DNA from 3 places in the Enterobacter ludwigii genome. Region 2 is predicted to be linked to each of the others. Evidence: predicted binding sites of a transcription regulator. Region 2 holds the regulator's gene; each other region holds the start of a gene.
What was found. Region 2 encodes LexA, which represses DNA repair genes until DNA is damaged. Its sites were predicted from a motif close to TNCTGTATGTACATACAGNA; they were not measured.

Region 1 (6,401 bases), 1.8 Mb from region 2:
CGTCACGAAGAGCTTCCGTAACCCGGTTCCTCAGTACGAAGACGTTGCGTAAGAGCTAAGTAAAAAAAACCGGAGACCATCGCCTCCGGTTTTTTTTCGCCCAAAATCTGTCAGACGATTTCCTGCGCATACTGATACAGCGCTTTTAACAGCGCCTGCTTTTCAGCATTTCCTTCATACTGGCTATACAGCATCTCCAGCTCCTGCGCGTAGCTCTGCAGAAACTCCGGTGTAAACACATGACGACGATGCTGAAGCCAGCGCGCCTGTTCTGTTTCATCCAGCGTGCCCGGATAATTGCGCGCGCGGTAATTAAACATCAGTTTTTCGATACGTGCGTCCGCGAAGGTAATATCCAGCGCGGGTAAGTTACGCGGTTCGGTTTGCAGAACAATATTCATTGCCGCACGGTCTGCGTCGCTGAAAAAGCCGTTGTACAATTGTGCATCGACGTTGTCTGACGGAACAAAGGGTTCGGCTTCGGCAAAGATCGCCACCGCTTTCTCACGTACCTGCGGGTTTTCACGCAGCACCTTGAGGTTATCCAGGCAACGCTGACGGTTAATCCCCAGCCTGTCGGCATCCTCCGCGCGCAGAGTATTGGCCTGGGCCAGGACCGGACATTTATTGATATGGACCAGTTTGACCGGCACCGCGGGCAGATCGCCGAGTTCATCTTTTGGGGTATAGAGCCGTTCGCGCAGCGTATCGCTGTCGAGATCGAGCAGCGGTGTAATATCACCGGCTAAATCCACCATAATCACGGCATTACGGTTATCCGGATGCCAGGCCAGCGGAGCGACCCAACTGGTGTTGCCGCGCCAGGCGCCAAACATACCGGAGATATGTACCAGCGGTTTCATCTGCGGCACATCAATCAGCGTGGTGAGTTTCTGCTTGCTGCGGTGGCTCAGCAGATAGTCAAACAGCCGTGGCTGAGCAGTTTTCACCAGCTTTGCCATAGCAATGGTGGCGTAGACATCGGCCATCGCATCGTGGGCATTACTGTGCTCAATACCGTTCGCGCGCGTCAGGTGTTCCAGTCTGAAGCTCGGCAGCCCTTCATCATTCTCAGGCCAGTTGATGCCTTCCGGGCGCAGTGCATAGCAGGCACGCATAATGTCGAGCAAATCCCAGCGCGAGTTGCGGTTCTGCCAGCTCCAGGCATAAGGATCGTAGAAGTTGCGGTAGAAGATATTGCGCGTCACTTCGTCATCGAAACGGATGTTGTTGTAACCGACCACGCAGGTATTCGGGACGGTGAAGAGGTCGTGAATGCGCCGGGCGAATGCGGCCTCGTTCACGCCTTTGTCCCGGGCTTCCTGTGGGGTGATCCCGGTGACCATTACCGCGCTGGGCTGGGGCAGGTAGTCATCGGCCGGCTTACAGTAAAAGACCTCAGGCTCGCCAATGATGTTGAATTCATCGTCGGTACGGATGGCCGCAAACTGTGCCGGTCTATCCAGCGCCGGGTGGGTGCCAAAGGTTTCGTAGTCGTGGAACAAAAATGTAGGGCGCGCGGCTGAATCAGACACCAGTAATACCATCCTGTTAAAAAATGACGTCTCTATGGTAAACGATCGTGAAGGTCAGTCCGAATAAAAAGCGCCATCACCGTGCAAATTTGCGAGGCCGCTTCAGCGTAAAATCTGCTTTCTGTCACATTTTTTTGCAATTAAGCCAGGTAACGACAACAGAACTCCCGTAAAAAGGTCATCGATTTTTAATGACCTGAGGATATACCGTTGAAACGCCGTCTGTTTATTGCTGTTTCTTTACTCGCTTCGAGTGTCTCTTCTGCCTTCGCGGCCGATCCGCTGGATTTTTCGCCGCAGCCTCCGGCCATTCAGGCGGGCTCCTGGGTGCTAATGGATTACACGACTGGTCAGATCTTAACGGCGGGCAACGAACATCAACAACGTAATCCGGCGAGCCTGACCAAGCTGATGACGGGCTACGTTGTCGATCGGGCCATCGACAGCCACCGCATTACCCCGGATGACATCGTTACCGTTGGCCGCGACGCGTGGGCAAAAGGAAACCCGGTGTTTGAAGGATCGTCGCTGATGTTCCTGAAAGAGGGCGATCGCGTCTCGGTGCGCGACCTGAGCCGTGGTCTGATTGTGGATTCCGGTAACGACGCCTGCGTGGCGCTGGCGGATCACGTAGCGGGTGGTCAGCCGCAGTTTGTGAAGATGATGAACGACTATGTACAAAAGCTGAACCTGCGCGATACCCACTTTGAAACCGTCCACGGTCTGGACGCGCCGGGCCAACACAGCTCTGCCTATGACCTGGCCGTGCTCTCCCGGGCTATCATTCACGGCGAGCCAGAGTTCTACCACATGTACAGCGAAAAGAGCCTTACCTGGAACGGGATCACCCAGCAAAACCGTAACGGCCTGCTGTGGGATAAAACCATGAACGTTGATGGCCTGAAAACAGGGCACACGTCGGGAGCGGGCTTTAACCTGATTGCGTCAGCGGTTGACGGTCAGCGTCGTTTAATCGCTGTGGTGATGGGCGCTGACAGCCCGAAAGGGCGTGAGGAACAGGCCCGGAAGCTGCTGCACTGGGGGCAGCAGAACTTTGATACGGTGCAGATCCTGCATAACGGCAAAAAAGTGGGAACAGAGCGTATCTGGTACGGCGATAAAGAGCAGGTGGAACTGGGCACCGACCAGGATTTCTGGCTGGCCTTGCCTAAAACAGAAGTTCCTAACATCAAAGCCAAGTACGTGCTGGATAAAAAAGAGCTGGAAGCGCCGATTGCGGCTCATCAGCGGGTAGGGGAGATCCAGCTTTACGACCGTGACAAAGTCGTGGCGCACTGGCCTCTGGTGACGCTCGAAGCGGTGAATAAAGGCGGCCTCTTCTCCCGTCTGAGCGATTATCTGCATCACACGCTGTAACGGCCTGCGTTAAAGCACATGAGCAGACTGGCGCGGTTGCGAGTCTGCTCACATAATAAACACTCCTCGTTTGCTGAACAGTTAAAACCTGCTTTATAGTGTATAAATATACAGTAATAAAAGGAGGCAGCATGGACTACAGCATCAAGCAGCAACAGAAACGTAAAATCGCCGGCTTTCATCTGGTCGGGCCGTGGGACAAAACGGTTAAACAGGGCTTCGAACAGTTAGTCATGTGGGTGGATGGACTTCACATTCAGCCGCTGGAGTGGGTTGCGGTTTACTACGATAATCCGGACGAGGTCCCGGCAGAAAAATTGCGCTGTGACACGGCCGTAACGGTCCCGGACGATTTTGTCATTCCTGAAAACAGCGAAGGCGTCATGATGACGGAAATCGCCGCTGGAGAGTATGCGGTGGCGACGGCGCGCGTTGAAAACCATGACTTCGCGACCCCATGGAACCAGTTCTTTAATTCCCTCTTGCAGGATAACAGCTACCAGATGGCCCCTAAACCCTGCTTCGAGCGCTACCTTAATGATGGTAACGCGGACGGTTACTGGGACATCGAAATGTATATTGGTGTAGAGCACAAAGCCGGTTAAGCCTGGTTATTACAGGGTTTTTCAGCTGGGTGTGATCCGCCCGGCTGAAAACACAGTACAATTGTGATTTGCCGTGTAGCTGGAGAGCGGGTGTGCGTCCCGACAAATCATTAACCCCTTTTGAAATTCGTCTGTACAAACACTACCGCGTGGTACATGGGTGCCGTATCGCGCTGGCCTTTGTGTTGACGTTTGTGCTGGTTCGTTTGCTGGATGTTCCTGAGGGAACATGGCCGCTTATCACGCTGGTGGTCGTGATGGGGCCTATTTCGTTCTGGGGGAACGTTGTTCCACGCGCCTTCGAGCGCATTGGCGGTACCGTTTTAGGCTCTGCCCTGGGGCTTATCGCGCTGAAGCTTGAGCTTATCTCGTTTCCGGTTATGTTGGTCTGGTGCGGTGCCGCGATGTTCCTTTGCGGTTGGCTGGCATTAGGCAAAAGGCCCTATCAGGCGCTGCTGATTGGTATCACGCTGTCGGTGGTGGTCGGTGCCCCGGCAGGGGATATGACGACCGCCCTGTGGCGAAGCGGGGACGTGATCCTCGGCTCATTGCTGGCTATGCTTTTTACCGGCATCTGGCCACAGCGTGCTTTTCTGCACTGGCGTATTCAGATGGCTAACTATGTCACCGCGTTCAACCGCGTCTATCAGGCCGGATTTTCCCCTAACCTGGTTGAGCGCCCCCGGCTGGAAAAACACCTGCAAACGATCCTCAACGATGTGGTCAGGATGCGCGGGCTGATTACTCCGGCCAGCAAAGAAACCCATATCCAGAAATCCATTTTTGAAGCCATTCAGACGGTTAGCCGCAATCTGGTATGCATGCTTGAGCTGCAAATCAACGCGCACTGGGCTTCTCGTCCCAGCCACCTTTTAATGCTCAACGCCCATACCTTAAAAGAGACGCAGCAGATGACGCAGCAAACGCTGCTCACCATCGCCCACGCGCTTTATGAAGGTAACCCGCAGCCCATCCTGGCGAACAGTGAACGTCTGAATGAGATCGTTGCGGAGCTGAAGCAGTTAATGAATGAGCGTCAGAGCGATAACGTCGCGGAAACGCCTATTCATGGTTATGTCTGGCTGAGCATGGAGCTGGCGCGGCAGCTGGAGCTACTGTCGCATCTCATTTGCCGGGCGCTGCGCAAATAAAGAGCAGCTATCTCCATATGTGACGCCTGCTGCTTCGATTCAGCATCAATTGGGGTTATGATAGCTTTAAACGATATACTCATTGTCATTCGCAGCCGCTGTCAGTAAGGTTATTGTTACAACGGTTGCTTTAACGAATCCGAATCTCACATTATCAGGGGTGTAAAAATGGAAACTACCAAGCCTTCGTTCCAGGATGTTCTGGAATTCGTCCGCCTGTTCCGCCGCAAAAACAAACTGCAGCGTGAAATCCAGGACGTTGAGAAGAAGATCCGTGACAACCAGAAACGTGTCCTGCTGCTCGATAACCTGAGCGACTACATCAAGCCAGGCATGAGCGTTGAGGCTATTCAGGGCATCATCGCCAGCATGAAGAGCGACTACGAAGACCGCGTTGATGACTACATCATCAAAAACGCTGAGCTGTCTAAAGAACGCCGTGATATCTCCAAGAAACTGAAAGTAATGGGCGAAATCAAAAACGGTGAAGCCAAAAGCGAGTAATCGCCGTTGAATACAAAAAAGGCTCTCTGGTGACAGAGAGCCTTTTTTATTACGCAGTACGCGGCTGTAGCTGATAAATCCAGGCGTTGATCTGTTTTCCATCCGGCGTGGTCACATTGACCTCAACCCGATCGTAGCCGTCTTCAAATTCGTCCAGCATTGGCCAGTGTGCACTCAGGCTATCAGAAATAAACAGAAAGCCCTCCACGCGTGGGCCGTCCGGGTGCAGCACTATCCCCGGAAAATCTGCCGCCGCGCCCCAGCCACGTTCGTAAAACGTCCCGGTGACAAAACCGGCCTGCCATTCGCCACCGATGTTTTCAAGAATATGTGCATTCGCGTGACCCGGGCGTAGCGTGCCGTAGACAAACAGAGCGTTCATTTTCCCTCACCAGCAAAGCAAAAAGCCTGCTATAAAAGCAGGCTTTTTAAATTTGGCTCCTCTGACTGGACTCGAACCAGTGACATACGGATTAACAGTCCGCCGTTCTACCGACTGAACTACAGAGGAATCGTTGTGGAGGCATATCTTAGCGGCGAAAAAAGTTTTGTCAAACCTGATCTTAGCGATTAGCAATCGATTGATGATTCTGTCGACAGTTTGTTGTAAATCCACACATCTTTTTATGGAAAATACTTTGCAGGTTTAGCATTTCTCCCCCATCATTTGAAATGGAGTTTCAACTTTCTCGTTAAGGTCCATTTTGAACGTCACTGCCCCCCTACGCCAGGCGATTATGCGCACGCCATGGTATGCAAAGCGTAAAAGCTATCGTGTTCTGTTCTGGCGTGAAATCACCCCCCTTGCCGTGCCTATTTTCCTGGAAAACACCTGCGTTCTGTTGATGGGGGTGCTGAGTACCTTCCTGGTCAGCTGGCTGGGTAAAGAGGCGATGGCCGGTGTCGGGCTGGCGGACAGCTTTAACATGGTGGTTATTTCGTTCTTTGCTGCCATTGACCTCGGGACGACGGTTGTCGTCGCCTTTAGCCTCGGCAAGCTCGATCCTAAACGTGCGCGCGAGGCTGCCCGACAGTCGCTGATGATCATGACCATTTTCTCGATCGTGCTGGCGGCGGTGATCCACTATTTCGGCAGGGAAATTATCGATTTTGTCGCCGGTGAGGCCACAAATGAAGTTAAAGACCTGGCGCTGACCTACCTGGAAATGACGGTCCTGAGTTATCCGGCTGCAGCCATCGCGCTGATTGGCAGCGGCGCGCTGCGCGGC
Region 2 (6,401 bases):
TCGCTTCGATAGGATCGATAGACTCGCGCCACTCCGGAACATGGTTGTTCAGATAGGTCATCAGCGGCATCGGCTCGCCAAAGTTGACGTAGCCCTGGCCAAGGTTGCGTAACTTGCTCAGGCCGCGCAGCATCTGCGGCAGGCTTTCTTTCTCTTTGGTCGCACCGCGCAGCTCTTTGGCGTAGGTGCCCACTTCCATCACGTGTTCGTAGCCAATGTAGATGGGTACCAGGGTGATCGGGCGGGTTCCCCCGCGCAGCATCGCCTGAATGGTCATCGACAGCGTGCCGGTTTTAGGATCGAGCAGACGACCGGTACGGGAGCGCCCCCCTTCCACGAAGTATTCAACGGAATAACCGCGGCTGAACAGCTCGCCAAGATATTCACGGAATACGGTGGAGTAGAGCTTGTTGCCCTTAAAGGTACGACGGATAAAGAACGCCCCCAGGCGGCGGAAAATCGGGCCGGCTGGCCAGAAGTTCAGGTTAATGCCGGCAGCGATGTGCGGCGGTACCAGACCCTGGTGATAGAGCACATAGGAGAGGAGCAGATAGTCCATGTGGCTGCGGTGGCAGGGGACATAGACAATCTCATGGCCATCATGGGCCAGCTGGCGTACGCGCTCGGCGTTATGAACGTTGATTCCCTGATAGAGGCGGTTCCACGTAAAGCCCAGAATACGATCGGAAAGACGAATCATCTCGTAAGAGAAGTTCGCGGCAATCTCTTCCATCAGTGCAATAGCGTTCTGCTGTGCTTTCTCATGGGAAATCTTTTTGCTGCGCGCTTCGTCTTCAACGGCCCTGGCAATCGCTTTGGAGGCCAGCAGCTTGTTGAACAGGTCCTGACGTGCAGGAAGACGCGGGCCGACGGCAGCCAGACGCTGACGGGCGAAGTGCATACGCGCCACGCGCGCCAGTTTCTGCGCGATAATCTTGTCGGTGCCGTGTTCGTCCGCCATACGGCGCAGCGAAACGGACGGGGAGAAACGCACGAAGCTGTCACGTCCCAGCCAGGAGACCGCGAAGAATTTCTGAATGCCGTTAAGCATGCGCAGCGGTGGGTTCTCTTCACCTTTCTCTCTGCCCGGGCGGCGACCAAACATCACCGATACCGGCACCATCTGCACATCCAGACCCGGATTGCTGCGGTGCAGGTCGAGATAGTCGTGGAAAAGCTTGATGGACTCTTCCTTTGGCGTGTAATAGGTAAACACGCGCGGCCCGCCGTGAATGAACACATAGCGCGGCAGCAGAGTGCCGTCGACTTCGAGGGGTTCAAGCGGGTCAGGTAAATCATGCGCCAGACACTGGGCGCGAAGCGTCAGTAGGTCTGCCTTCGAGTTATAAGGCAAAACGTACATAATTGGGCGTGACGTATCGAGCCCCAATTCCAGCGCGGGTTCCGCTGGGATAGACTTGCTTTTTACCAGGACGCTTAATGGTAAATTAAGTAATTTGTAGTAAATTCGTGGCCAGCCGGACATAAACGATGTAAAGCCTCTGGTTAATAATGCAATTGCGGCGCAAGGATAACAGAAAGCGCGCAAAATTTCTGTTGTTACCCGTCATACTTCAGGCAGCAGCGAAACACGCTGCGCCTACTGTTACTGACGCTATTTTAATTAAAAGGTTCTTTTAATGGCCAATAATACCACTGGGTTAACCCGAATCATCAAAGCCGCCGGCTATTCATGGAAAGGTTTCCGTGCCGCGTGGGTCAATGAAGCCGCGTTTCGCCAGGAGGGCGTCGCCGCTATCATCGCGGTGATTATCGCCTGTTTCCTTGATGTTGATGCGATTACCCGCGTTTTGTTGATCGGCTCCGTGCTGTTGGTGATGATAGTGGAAATTCTCAATAGCGCTATTGAGGCCGTGGTGGACCGTATCGGCTCTGATTTCCATGAGCTCTCCGGCCGGGCGAAAGACATGGGGTCTGCTGCCGTATTGCTGGCGATTATCACTGCGGTCATCACCTGGGTCACGCTGCTTTGGTCACATTTCCGATAAGCCTCGAGAAATAATTAAGTCCCTGGTTTTTTGTGCAGTTTTTGGTTCCAAAATCGCCTTTGACTGTATATACTCACAGCATAACTGTATATACACCCAGGGGGCGGAATGAAAGCGTTAACGACCAGGCAGCAAGAGGTGTTTGATCTCATCCGGGATCATATCGGCCAGACGGGTATGCCACCCACGCGTGCGGAGATCGCTCAGCGTCTGGGTTTCCGTTCTCCGAATGCTGCCGAAGAACACCTGAAAGCGCTGGCGCGTAAAGGCGTCATTGAGATTGTATCGGGCGCTTCGCGTGGCATCCGTCTGCTGGTGGAAGAAGAGACAGGCATTCCGCTGGTGGGCCGTGTCGCGGCAGGTGAACCTTTGCTGGCACAACAGCATATTGAAGGTCACTACCAGGTTGACCCGGGCATGTTTAAACCGAGCGCAGATTTCCTGCTGCGCGTCAGCGGCATGTCGATGAAAGATATCGGTATTCTGGACGGCGATCTGCTCGCAGTTCATAAAACCCAGGACGTGCGCAACGGGCAAGTTGTGGTCGCGCGTATTGACGATGAAGTTACCGTTAAGCGTCTGAAAAAGCAGGGTAACACCGTCCAGTTACTGCCTGAAAACAACGAGTTCTCCCCGATTGTGGTGGATCTCCGCGAACATAACTTCTCTATTGAAGGGCTGGCTGTTGGGGTTATCCGCAACGGTGAATGGCTGTAATCATGTCATAACAGGCTACGGACCTGCCGTAGCCTGATTCAATCTCCACTGCCGGTATTTTTCATGTCACTGCTGACGACATCAGATAAGGCATTGTGGCGTCTTGCACTGCCAATGATTTTTTCCAATATCACCGTCCCTCTGCTGGGACTGGTAGACACGGCTGTTATTGGTCATCTGGATTCCCCCGTTTATCTGGGCGGCGTCGCGATCGGCGCGACGGCAACCAGCTTCCTTTTTATGCTGCTGCTCTTTTTGCGTATGAGTACCACCGGGCTTACGGCTCAGGCGTACGGCGCAAAAGATCCGTTGCGTCTGGCGCGAGCGCTGGTACAACCCTTGATCCTTGCCCTGGGCGCGGGTGCGCTGATCGTGGTGTTGCGCACGCCACTGATTGATCTGGCGCTGCATGTCGTTGGCGGTAGCGAGGCGGTACTTGAGCAGGCGCGGCGCTTCCTTGAAATTCGCTGGCTCAGCGCGCCTGCATCACTGGCGAACCTGGTTCTGCTTGGCTGGTTACTCGGCGTGCAGTATGCCCGTGCGCCAGTCATTCTGCTGGTGGCAGGCAATCTTCTCAACATCGTGCTTGATGTCTGGCTGGTGATGGGTCTGCATATGAACGTGCAGGGCGCCGCGCTGGCGACGGCAATTGCAGAATACGGTACCTTTTTCATCGGCCTGTGGATGGTCTGGCGCGTGCTGGCCCTGCGCGGTATCTCGCTTGCGATGCTCAAAACCGCGTGGCGCGGTAATATCCGCACGCTGCTGGCGCTTAACCGCGACATTATGCTGCGCTCGTTACTGCTTCAGCTCTGCTTTGGCGCGCTGACGGTCTTTGGGGCGCGACTTGGGCCGGAGATCGTCGCGGTTAATGCGGTCCTGATGACGCTGCTCACCTTTACCGCGTATGCGCTGGATGGCTTTGCCTATGCCGTTGAAGCCCATTCCGGACAAGCGTATGGTGCACGCGAAAGCGGCCAGCTCCGCGAGGTGTGGCGGGCCGCCTGTCGTCAGTCAGGCCTGGTGGCGCTGGCGTTTGCACTCATTTACGCCTTTCTGGGTGAACAGATCGTTGCCTTACTCACCTCCCTCCCATCGCTGCGCGAACTGGCGAGTCACTATCTCTTCTGGCAGGCAATCTTACCGGTGGTGGGCGTGTGGTGTTATCTGCTGGACGGCATGTTTATTGGCGCGACGCGAGGTGCGGAGATGCGCAATAGCATGGCGGTCGCTGCGGCGGGATTTGGTCTGACGTTGCTGACGCTGCCGTATCTGGGCAACCACGGTTTGTGGCTGGCTCTGGCGGTTTTCCTCGCGTTACGTGGCCTGTCGCTGGCCTTTATCTGGCATCGTCACTGGCGAAATAACACCTGGCTGCCTTCCCGCCACGATATATCGTGACGGTTAAAGATTCCGAAAATAAAAACAACTGCCGGATCCTTAACTACAATAATAATCACGTCCAGCAGAAAAGAACGAAGCGGACGAAACATACAGACGCTTAACACGAGGACACGATTATGAATAAAGACGAAATCGGCGGCAACTGGAAGCAGTTCAAAGGTAAAGCGAAAGAACAGTGGGGTAAGCTGACGGATGATGATATGACCATCATCGAAGGTAAACGCGATCAGCTGGTGGGTAAAATTCAGGAACGTTACGGCTACGAGAAAGATCGTGCTGAAAACGAAGTGAAAGACTGGGAAACACGTAACGATTATCGCTGGTAATCCTTTACTCCCCCTGAGGGCGGCTTCGGGCCGCCTTTTCTTTTGCCGTTAACGCGGCTTTTTCTTCACCAGTACAGAATGGTCGTGCTGGCACTCATCCTGGTGACGACAGGCTTCTACCTCTACGCAGGCTGAGCACAGGCCGTGCGCTTCAATCACGTTATGACGCAACGCAAAGCCCATTTTGGCTGCCAGCGTATGCATAATATCTTCAACGCCTTCCGCACCTTCTTCCTTCACGCTGCCGCAGCGATCGCAGATAAACATGGCCGACGTATGGGTTGGCTGATCGAACAGATGGCACAGCACATAGCTGTTTGTCGATTCAACTTTATGCACAAAGCCCTGTTCCAGCAGGAAATCCAGCGCGCGGTACACCGTTGGCGGTTTAGCCTGTGGCTCGCTTTCGCGCAGCAGATCAAGCAGATCGTACGCGCTGATCGCGCCCTGCTGCAGACTCATCAAACGTAATACTTCAAGGCGCTGCGGAGTCAGGCGCACATTGCGTTGCACGCACAGCTTTTCTGCCTGCGCTAACAGCTCTTTTGTGGACTTATCCATTTAGCACCCCGGATGTTATAGGCTGGAAAACCCCCACTTTATCATGTTCTGCTAAAAACACCGAGATCCGCCAGGCTGTGCTATACCTGACGCAACGCAATCCGGGGAATAAACGATGAAAAGACCTGACTGTATTCGACACTGGCGCGACGTAGAAGGCGCAGATGACTCAACCTATCCCGACAGTAGTGAACGTTTTGCCATTGGCGCACCGCTGGCGCGTAAGCTCGGCCTTGGACGCATTGGTATACACCATGAGCGCTTACCGCCAGGCCGACGGACCTCTTATCCTCATGCTGAAAGCGACGAAGAAGAGTTTATCTACGTGCTTGAAGGCTACCCTGAAGCCTGGATTAACGGATATTTATGGAAACTTGAACCTGGCGACAGCGTGGGCTTTCCCGCCGGAACCGGGGTCTGTCATACCTTCATCAACAACACCGACGAAGAGGTACGGCTCCTGGTGGTGGGTGAGGCCAACAAGAAGCATAACCGTATCTATTACCCGCTTAATCCGGAGTACGCCGCCACGCGCGACGATCGCTGGGTAGACCACCCTCCTCAGTTTTTTGGACCGCACGATGGAAAACCTGGGAAAAAATAATTTCCTCTTCTATAAATATTGAGGGCCGTCACAAATAACAACAGGCCTGGCGGGAATTTAACTTAAGGAAATAGCGGGTCTTTTTGCACTTATTCACAGCAATAGTTCGTTCCTGTTTGGGAGATAACAGACAGGGGTTATTTAATAACAGACTATAAGACGAGCATACTGTGAAAAAACATTTTAAATTTTCGGTGGTTAGCATCGCTGTCTCCTTGTTTATGGCAAATCAGGCGGGAGCAGCCAATACCTGGACAGAATCACGTAGCGACGCCATGGGGGGCACGGGTGTCGCGGCCGGAAACTATGGCAGCGGGGCGTTAATCAACCCTGCGCTACTGGCGAAGGCGAAACCGGACGACGATGTGACGGTCATTTTACCGTCCGCTGGCGTGCAGGTGACCGATGAAGACAATCTTCAGGATGAGATTGATACCATCAATGATAAAATCAACCATTACAAAGACGTGGTTGATAACCTTACACCGATTGAGATCATTACCAACCCGTTAGGTTCCATCAACCAGTTCCAGGGCGCGGCGAAAGATCTCGCCGATGAGCTGGATTATCTTAAGGGCAAAACGGCACGCGCCACGGCGGGTGCGGGGATAGCCGTCAGTATTCCTAACGATGTCCTTTCCGTGGCCTTTATGGCTAAAGGCTATGCCCACGGACGCGTCAGTTCTTCTATTGATCAGCAAGATATTGATTACCTGCGCGGTATTCAACGCAGTGATGCGGTGGCTGCCGGCGTTGCACTGGACGCTGCGCTGAACGGCA
Region 3 (6,401 bases), on a different replicon from region 2:
GTTTTACCACCAGAGGTTGAAATCCCTATGTACCAGGTTGTTGCATCTGATTTAGATGGCACGCTGCTTTCGCCCGACCATACCCTGTCGCCTTACGCGAAAGAGACCTTAAAGCTTCTGACCGCTCGCGGAGTGAACTTCGTGTTTGCCACCGGCCGCCACCACGTGGACGTGGGGCAGATCCGCGATAATCTTGAGATCAAATCGTACATGATCACCTCCAACGGTGCGCGCGTGCACGATACCGATGGCAACCTGATCTTTACGCATAACCTGGATCGCGACATTGCCGCCGATCTGTTCGGCGTAGTGCATAACAACCCGGACATTATCACTAACGTTTATCGCGATGACGACTGGTTCATGAATCGCCATCGCCCGGATGAAATGCGTTTCTTCAAGGAAGCGGTATTTAACTATTCCCTGTACGAGCCAGGCCTGCTGGAGCCGGAAGGGATCAGCAAGGTGTTCTTTACCTGCGAAAGCCACGAAGCGTTGCTGCCGCTGGAACAGGCGATTAATGCGCGTTGGGGTGACCGCGTCAACGTGAGTTTCTCGACCCTGACCTGTCTGGAAGTTATGGCGGGGGGGGTTTCCAAAGGGCACGCGCTGGAAGCCGTGGCGAAACGTCTTGGCTTCGAACTGAAAGACTGTATCGCCTTCGGTGATGGCATGAACGACGCCGAGATGCTCTCTATGGCGGGCAAAGGCTGCATTATGCAGAATGCACACCAGCGTCTGAAAGACCTGCACCCGGAACTGGAAGTGATTGGTTCTAACGCTGACAACGCGGTACCAAAATACCTGCGCAGACTGTTCCTTGAATAATCTTCATTTGATTGTTTGTTGCTCAGTTGTCAACTAAAGAGTTCGCTACAATGCCTGTCCTTCTTTCTGAGAGACAAGCATTGTGGCGCTACTCATTATTACCACTATCCTGTGGGCCTTCTCTTTTAGCCTGATTGGCGAATACCTCGCCGGGCACGTCGACAGCTACTTCTCGGTGCTGATGCGCGTGGGGCTGGCGGCGCTGGTATTCCTGCCCTTCCTGCGTACACGCGGGCAATCGCTGAACACCATTTTGCTGTACATGCTAGTGGGGGCGATGCAGCTCGGCATCATGTACCTGTTCAGCTTCCGGGCTTACGTCTACCTGTCTGTCTCTGAATTTCTGCTTTTCACCGTGCTTACGCCGCTCTATATCACGCTGATTTACGATTTGCTCAGCAAACGTCGTTTGCGCTGGGGATATCTGTTGAGCGCGGCGCTGGCGGTGATCGGGGCGGCGATTATTCGCTACGACAAAGTGAGCGACCACTTCTGGACCGGGCTGATGTTCGTGCAGCTGGCGAACCTCAGCTTTGCCATCGGTATGGTCGGGTACAAGCGCCTGATGGAAACCCGCCCGATGCCACAGCATAACGCGTTCGCCTGGTTCTATATGGGGGCAGCTATCGTCGCGGTGGCGGCATGGTTTATGCTCGGCAACCCGCAAAAGCTCCCGACGACAACCCTGCAGTGGGGCGTTCTGGTCTGGCTGGGCGTGGTGGCATCGGGGCTGGGGTACTTCATGTGGAACTACGGCGCTACGCAGGTAGACGCCGGTACGCTGGGGATCATGAACAACGTGCATGTGCCTGCAGGGCTGCTGGTGAACCTTGCCATCTGGCAGCAGCAGCCTCACTGGCCGAGCTTCCTTATTGGGGGAGCAGTGATTCTGGCTTCGCTGTGGGTCCATCGCCGTTGGGTCGCTCCGCGCTCCGCACAAACGGAAGATGATCGCACGCGTGGTTCCGCGCAGAGCGAATAAACGCTTCCGTAATCGGCTGACGCTGCTCGCCATCGCGCACGGCGGCGTACAGCCGGCTCCATAGTCCCTCACCCAGGGTTTTAGTGACAACCAGACCCTGGCGTTCAAAACTCTCCACAACCCAGTGTGGAAGCGCCGCGATGCCCATTCTGGCGGCAACCATCTGAATTAACAGCAGGGTGTTATCCACGCTTTTGAGCTGCGGGCTAATGCCGGCCGGCTGCAGGAAATGACGCCAGATATCCAGCCGACTGCGCTGTACCGGGTAAATCAGCAGCGTTTCACTGGCTAAATCTTCCGGGGTGATACGCGTTTTACTGGCCAGCGGATGATCCGGAGCCAGCACCAGACGTACCTCATAATCAAACATTGGCGAATAGTGCAGGCCGCTGCGGGGCAGAATGTCTGAGGTCATCACCAGATCCAGTTCGCCTTGCTGGAGCGACGGCTGCGGGTCGAACGTCACGCCGGATTTGAAATCCATCTCCACCTGCGGCCACCTCTGGCGGAAGTTCTCAAGCGCGGGTGTCAGCCATTGAATACAGCTGTGACACTCAATGGCGATACGCAGTCTGGTTTGCTGCGGCTCGTTACAGGACTGCAGCGCGCTGGCTATTTGCGGCAGCACCTGATTAGCCAGCTGCAGCAGGATCTCGCCCTGAGGCGTAAAGCGTAGCGGCTGGCTCTTACGCACAAAAAGACGAAAGCCGAGGCGTTGTTCCAGATCGCTGAACTGGTGAGAAAGGGCGGACTGGGTCTGGTGCAGCGTGGCTGCCGCCGCCGCGAGAGAACCGCAATTTCGCAACGCTTGTAGCGTTTTCAGGTGTTTAATCTCGATCATGAAAGTCCTTCACTTCGCCATGAACATTTTGCGCTTGAGGAATATACAGTAACTGCCAATTATGGATGTGTAAACATCTGGATGGCTAAATACGAAAAATTCACAGGGGACACACCATGACAATTCGCAATCACACTCTCGGTTTCCCTCGCGTTGGCCTTCGCCGCGAGCTGAAAAAAGCGCAGGAAAGTTACTGGGCAGGTACCTCTGGCCGTGAAGAATTGCTGGCAGTGGGCCGCGAACTGCGTGCGCGCCACTGGGAACAGCAAAAGCAGGCGGGCATTGACCTGCTGCCCGTGGGCGATTTCGCCTGGTACGACCATGTTCTGACCACCAGCCTGCTGCTTGGCAACGTGCCGGCTCGTCATCAGAACAAAGATGGATCGGTAGATATCGACACCCTGTTCCGCATTGGCCGTGGTCGTGCGCCAACGGGAGAGCCTGCGGCAGCGGCGGAAATGACCAAGTGGTTCAACACCAACTATCACTATATGGTGCCGGAATTTGTGAAAGGCCAGCAGTTCAAACTGAGCTGGACCCAGTTGCTCGACGAAGTCGATGAAGCGCTGGCGCTGGGCCACCAGGTGAAACCGGTACTGCTGGGGCCGGTAACGTATTTGTGGCTGGGTAAAGTGAAAGGCGAGCAGTTTGACCGTCTCAGCCTGCTGAACGATATTCTGCCGGTCTACAAACAGGTGCTGATTGAACTGGGTAAACGCGGAATTCAGTGGGTGCAAATCGATGAGCCTGCGCTGGTGCTGGAGCTGCCGCAGGCGTGGCTGAAAGCGTTTAAACCCGCTTACGATGCCCTTACTGGTCAGGTGAAGCTATTGCTGACCACCTATTTTGAAGGCGTGACGCCGAACCTGAGTACCATTACTGCGCTGCCGGTTCAGGGTCTTCATGTTGACCTGGTCCACGGCAAAGATGACGTGGCCGAACTGCACAAACGCCTGCCTGAAGAGTGGTTGCTTTCGGCCGGACTGGTGAATGGCCGTAACGTCTGGCGCGCCGATCTGAGCGAGAAATATGCACAGATTAAAGATATCGTCGGCAAACGTGAGCTGTGGGTGGCCTCCTCCTGCTCTCTGCTGCACAGCCCAATCGATCTGAGTGTGGAAACCCGCCTGGATCCCGAGGTGAAGAGCTGGTTTGCCTTTGCGCTGCAAAAATGTGAAGAGCTGGCGCTGCTGCGTGATGCGTTAAATAGCGGTGACACCACGGCCATTACCGACTGGAGCGCCCCCATTCAGGCGCGTCGTCATTCGGCGCGCGTCCACAACCCGGCGGTCGAAAAACGTCTGGCGGCCATTACCGCGCAGGACAGCCAGCGTCAGAGCCCCTATGAAGTGCGTGCCGAAGCCCAGCGTGCCCGCTTCAACCTGCCAGCTTGGCCAACCACCACCATCGGCTCCTTCCCGCAGACGACGGAGATCCGCGGCCTGCGTCTGGATTTCAAAAAGGGCAACCTCGATGCGAATCACTACCGCACCGGCATCGCTGAGCACATCAGACAGGCGATTGTTGAGCAGGAACGTTTAGGTCTGGACGTGCTGGTACACGGTGAAGCCGAGCGTAACGACATGGTGGAATACTTCGGCGAACATCTGGACGGTTTCGTCTTTACGCAGAACGGTTGGGTGCAGAGCTATGGTTCCCGCTGTGTGAAGCCACCGGTGGTGATTGGTGACGTCAGCCGCCCGCAAGCGATTACCGTAGAGTGGGCAAAATTCGCCCAGTCCCTGACCGACAAACCGGTGAAAGGGATGCTGACCGGCCCGGTGACGATCCTCTGCTGGTCCTTCCCGCGTGAAGATGTGACCCGTGAAACCATCGCCAAACAGATTGCGCTCGCGCTGCGTGATGAAGTGGCCGATCTGGAAGCGGCGGGTATCGGCATCATCCAGATTGATGAACCGGCGCTACGCGAAGGTTTGCCGCTGCGTCGCAGTGACTGGGATGCTTATCTGAAGTGGGGTGTGGAGGCTTTCCGCCTCAACGCCGCGGTCGCGAAAGACGACACGCAGATCCACACCCACATGTGTTACTGCGAATTTAACGACATTATGGATTCGATTGCCGCGCTGGATGCCGACGTAATCACCATCGAAACGTCGCGTTCAGACATGGAACTGCTGGAGTCCTTTGAAGAGTTCGAGTATCCAAACGAAATTGGGCCGGGTGTCTACGACATCCACTCCCCGAACGTACCGAGCGTGGAGTGGATTGAGAGCCTGCTGAAAAAAGCCGCCCAGCGGATCCCGGCTGAGCGCCTGTGGGTCAACCCGGACTGCGGACTGAAAACCCGCGGCTGGCCGGAGACCCGCGCGGCACTCGCGAACATGGTCAGGGCGGCGCAGAATTTGCGTCAGGCCTGATAAATCCGAAGCCCGGCAAGGCGTAGCCGCGACCGGGCTTTTGTTTTACGCTTTTTTCCCGCCGTACTGGCTGAACCATGCCAGCATCCGCTGCCAGCCATCTTTAGCCGATTCTGCGTGATAGCTCGGACGATAGTCGGCATTAAAGGCGTGGCCGGCATCCGGATAAACAATGATTTCAGCTTTTGCATTGGCTGCACGGAGCGCATGGCGCATGGTCTCTACCGTATCAAGCGGGATCCCGGTGTCCTGGCCGCCATAAAGCCCTAAGACTGGGGCATTTAACTCGGTGGCGATATCAACGGGATGCTTCGGCGAGTTCAGCGTTTTCTCCCCCACCAGTTTGCCGTACCAGGCAACGGCGGCTTTAAGCTGCGGATTATGTGCGGCATACAGCCAGCTGATACGTCCTCCCCAGCAGAAACCCGTCACCATCAGACGATGTGCGTCGCCGCCATTGCGCGCAGCCCAGCTGGCCACGTGGTCCAGATCGGCCAGTACCTGTGCATCCGGCACTTTGCTGACCAGGTTGCTGAACAGTGTCGGTATATCACTGTAGTCGTTCGGATCGCCCTGACGGAAATAGAGCTCTGGCGCAACGGCCAGATAACCTTCCAGCGCCAGACGGCGGCAAAGGTCGCGAATATGTTCGTGAACGCCGAAAATTTCCTGAACCACAATCACGATGGGCAGCGGGCCGTCGGCCGATTTTGGCCGCGCGTGGTAAGCAGGCATATTCTCCCCCTGTGAGGGGATGGAGGTCTCACCTGCCGTAATGGCCTCTTCAGGTGTTGAGACGATGGTTGATGCATGAGGGGCCGCTGCAGGTGCAAAACCGGTTTTTTCAGTCATGGCATTCTCCGTACCAATGAGTTAGCGCAAAGGTAAATATAGTCACCAGGTTAACAATTCACAGTGCCTGAAACGGTCTATCTTTTGTGCAGCACCTGACGATATAACTTGTTAATGTGATGTGAATCACTATTTCATGGAAATTTACTGCAATCATTTTCATTCATGGTGAGATGTGTCACGTAATTCTGCTTACTGCTTCTGTAAAGTACCTTTTTACTTCTTCTGACTAACCGACCCACAGAGGAGTCACCTATGTCTAAGTCTGATGTTTTTCATCTCGGCCTCACTAAAAACGATTTACAAGGGGCTACGCTGGCTATCGTCCCGGGCGATCCTGAGCGTGTGGAAAAGATCGCCGCGCTGATGGATAAGCCGGTTAAGCTTGCTGCCCATCGTGAATTCACCACCTGGCGCGCTGAGCTGGATGGCAAAGCGGTGATCGTCTGTTCTACCGGTATCGGTGGCCCGTCCACCTCAATTGCTGTTGAAGAGCTGGCGCAGCTGGGCATTCGTACTT

Region 1: sbmC (DNA gyrase inhibitor SbmC) is a predicted target of LexA. The motif match lies at 3,009-3,028, and genes of this name have one in related genera.
Region 3: metR (HTH-type transcriptional regulator MetR) is a predicted target of LexA. The motif match lies at 2,683-2,702, and genes of this name have one in related genera.

What each region holds. Positions count from the first base shown of each region.
Region 1 covers NZ_CP017279.1:2,266,436-2,272,836, reverse strand. The annotation lists gene plaP (putrescine/proton symporter PlaP) at 1-52, shown strand, start outside; gene sbcB (exodeoxyribonuclease I) at 111-1,547, opposite strand; gene dacD (serine-type D-Ala-D-Ala carboxypeptidase DacD) at 1,746-2,912, shown strand; gene sbmC (DNA gyrase inhibitor SbmC) at 3,044-3,517, shown strand; gene BH714_RS10750 (FUSC family protein) at 3,610-4,668, shown strand; gene BH714_RS10745 (DUF496 family protein) at 4,837-5,172, shown strand; gene BH714_RS10740 (gamma-glutamylcyclotransferase family protein) at 5,222-5,554, opposite strand; tRNA gene BH714_RS10735 (tRNA-Asn) at 5,608-5,683, opposite strand; gene emmdR (multidrug efflux MATE transporter EmmdR) at 5,874-6,401, shown strand, end outside.
Region 2 covers NZ_CP017279.1:4,058,822-4,065,222, forward strand. The annotation lists gene plsB (glycerol-3-phosphate 1-O-acyltransferase PlsB) at 1-1,486, opposite strand, end outside; gene BH714_RS19050 (diacylglycerol kinase) at 1,641-2,009, shown strand; gene lexA (transcriptional repressor LexA) at 2,118-2,726, shown strand; gene dinF (MATE family efflux transporter DinF) at 2,790-4,127, shown strand; gene BH714_RS19065 (CsbD family protein) at 4,247-4,456, shown strand; gene zur (zinc uptake transcriptional repressor Zur) at 4,505-5,017, opposite strand; gene BH714_RS19075 (cupin domain-containing protein) at 5,133-5,621, shown strand; gene BH714_RS19080 (conjugal transfer protein TraF) at 5,843-6,401, shown strand, end outside.
Region 3 covers NZ_CP017280.1:64,110-70,510, forward strand. The annotation lists gene yigL (sugar/pyridoxal phosphate phosphatase YigL) at 28-828, shown strand; gene BH714_RS23215 (carboxylate/amino acid/amine transporter) at 911-1,810, shown strand; gene metR (HTH-type transcriptional regulator MetR) at 1,698-2,651, opposite strand; gene metE (5-methyltetrahydropteroyltriglutamate--homocysteine S-methyltransferase) at 2,768-5,029, shown strand; gene BH714_RS23230 (dienelactone hydrolase family protein) at 5,075-5,881, opposite strand; gene udp (uridine phosphorylase) at 6,137-6,401, shown strand, end outside.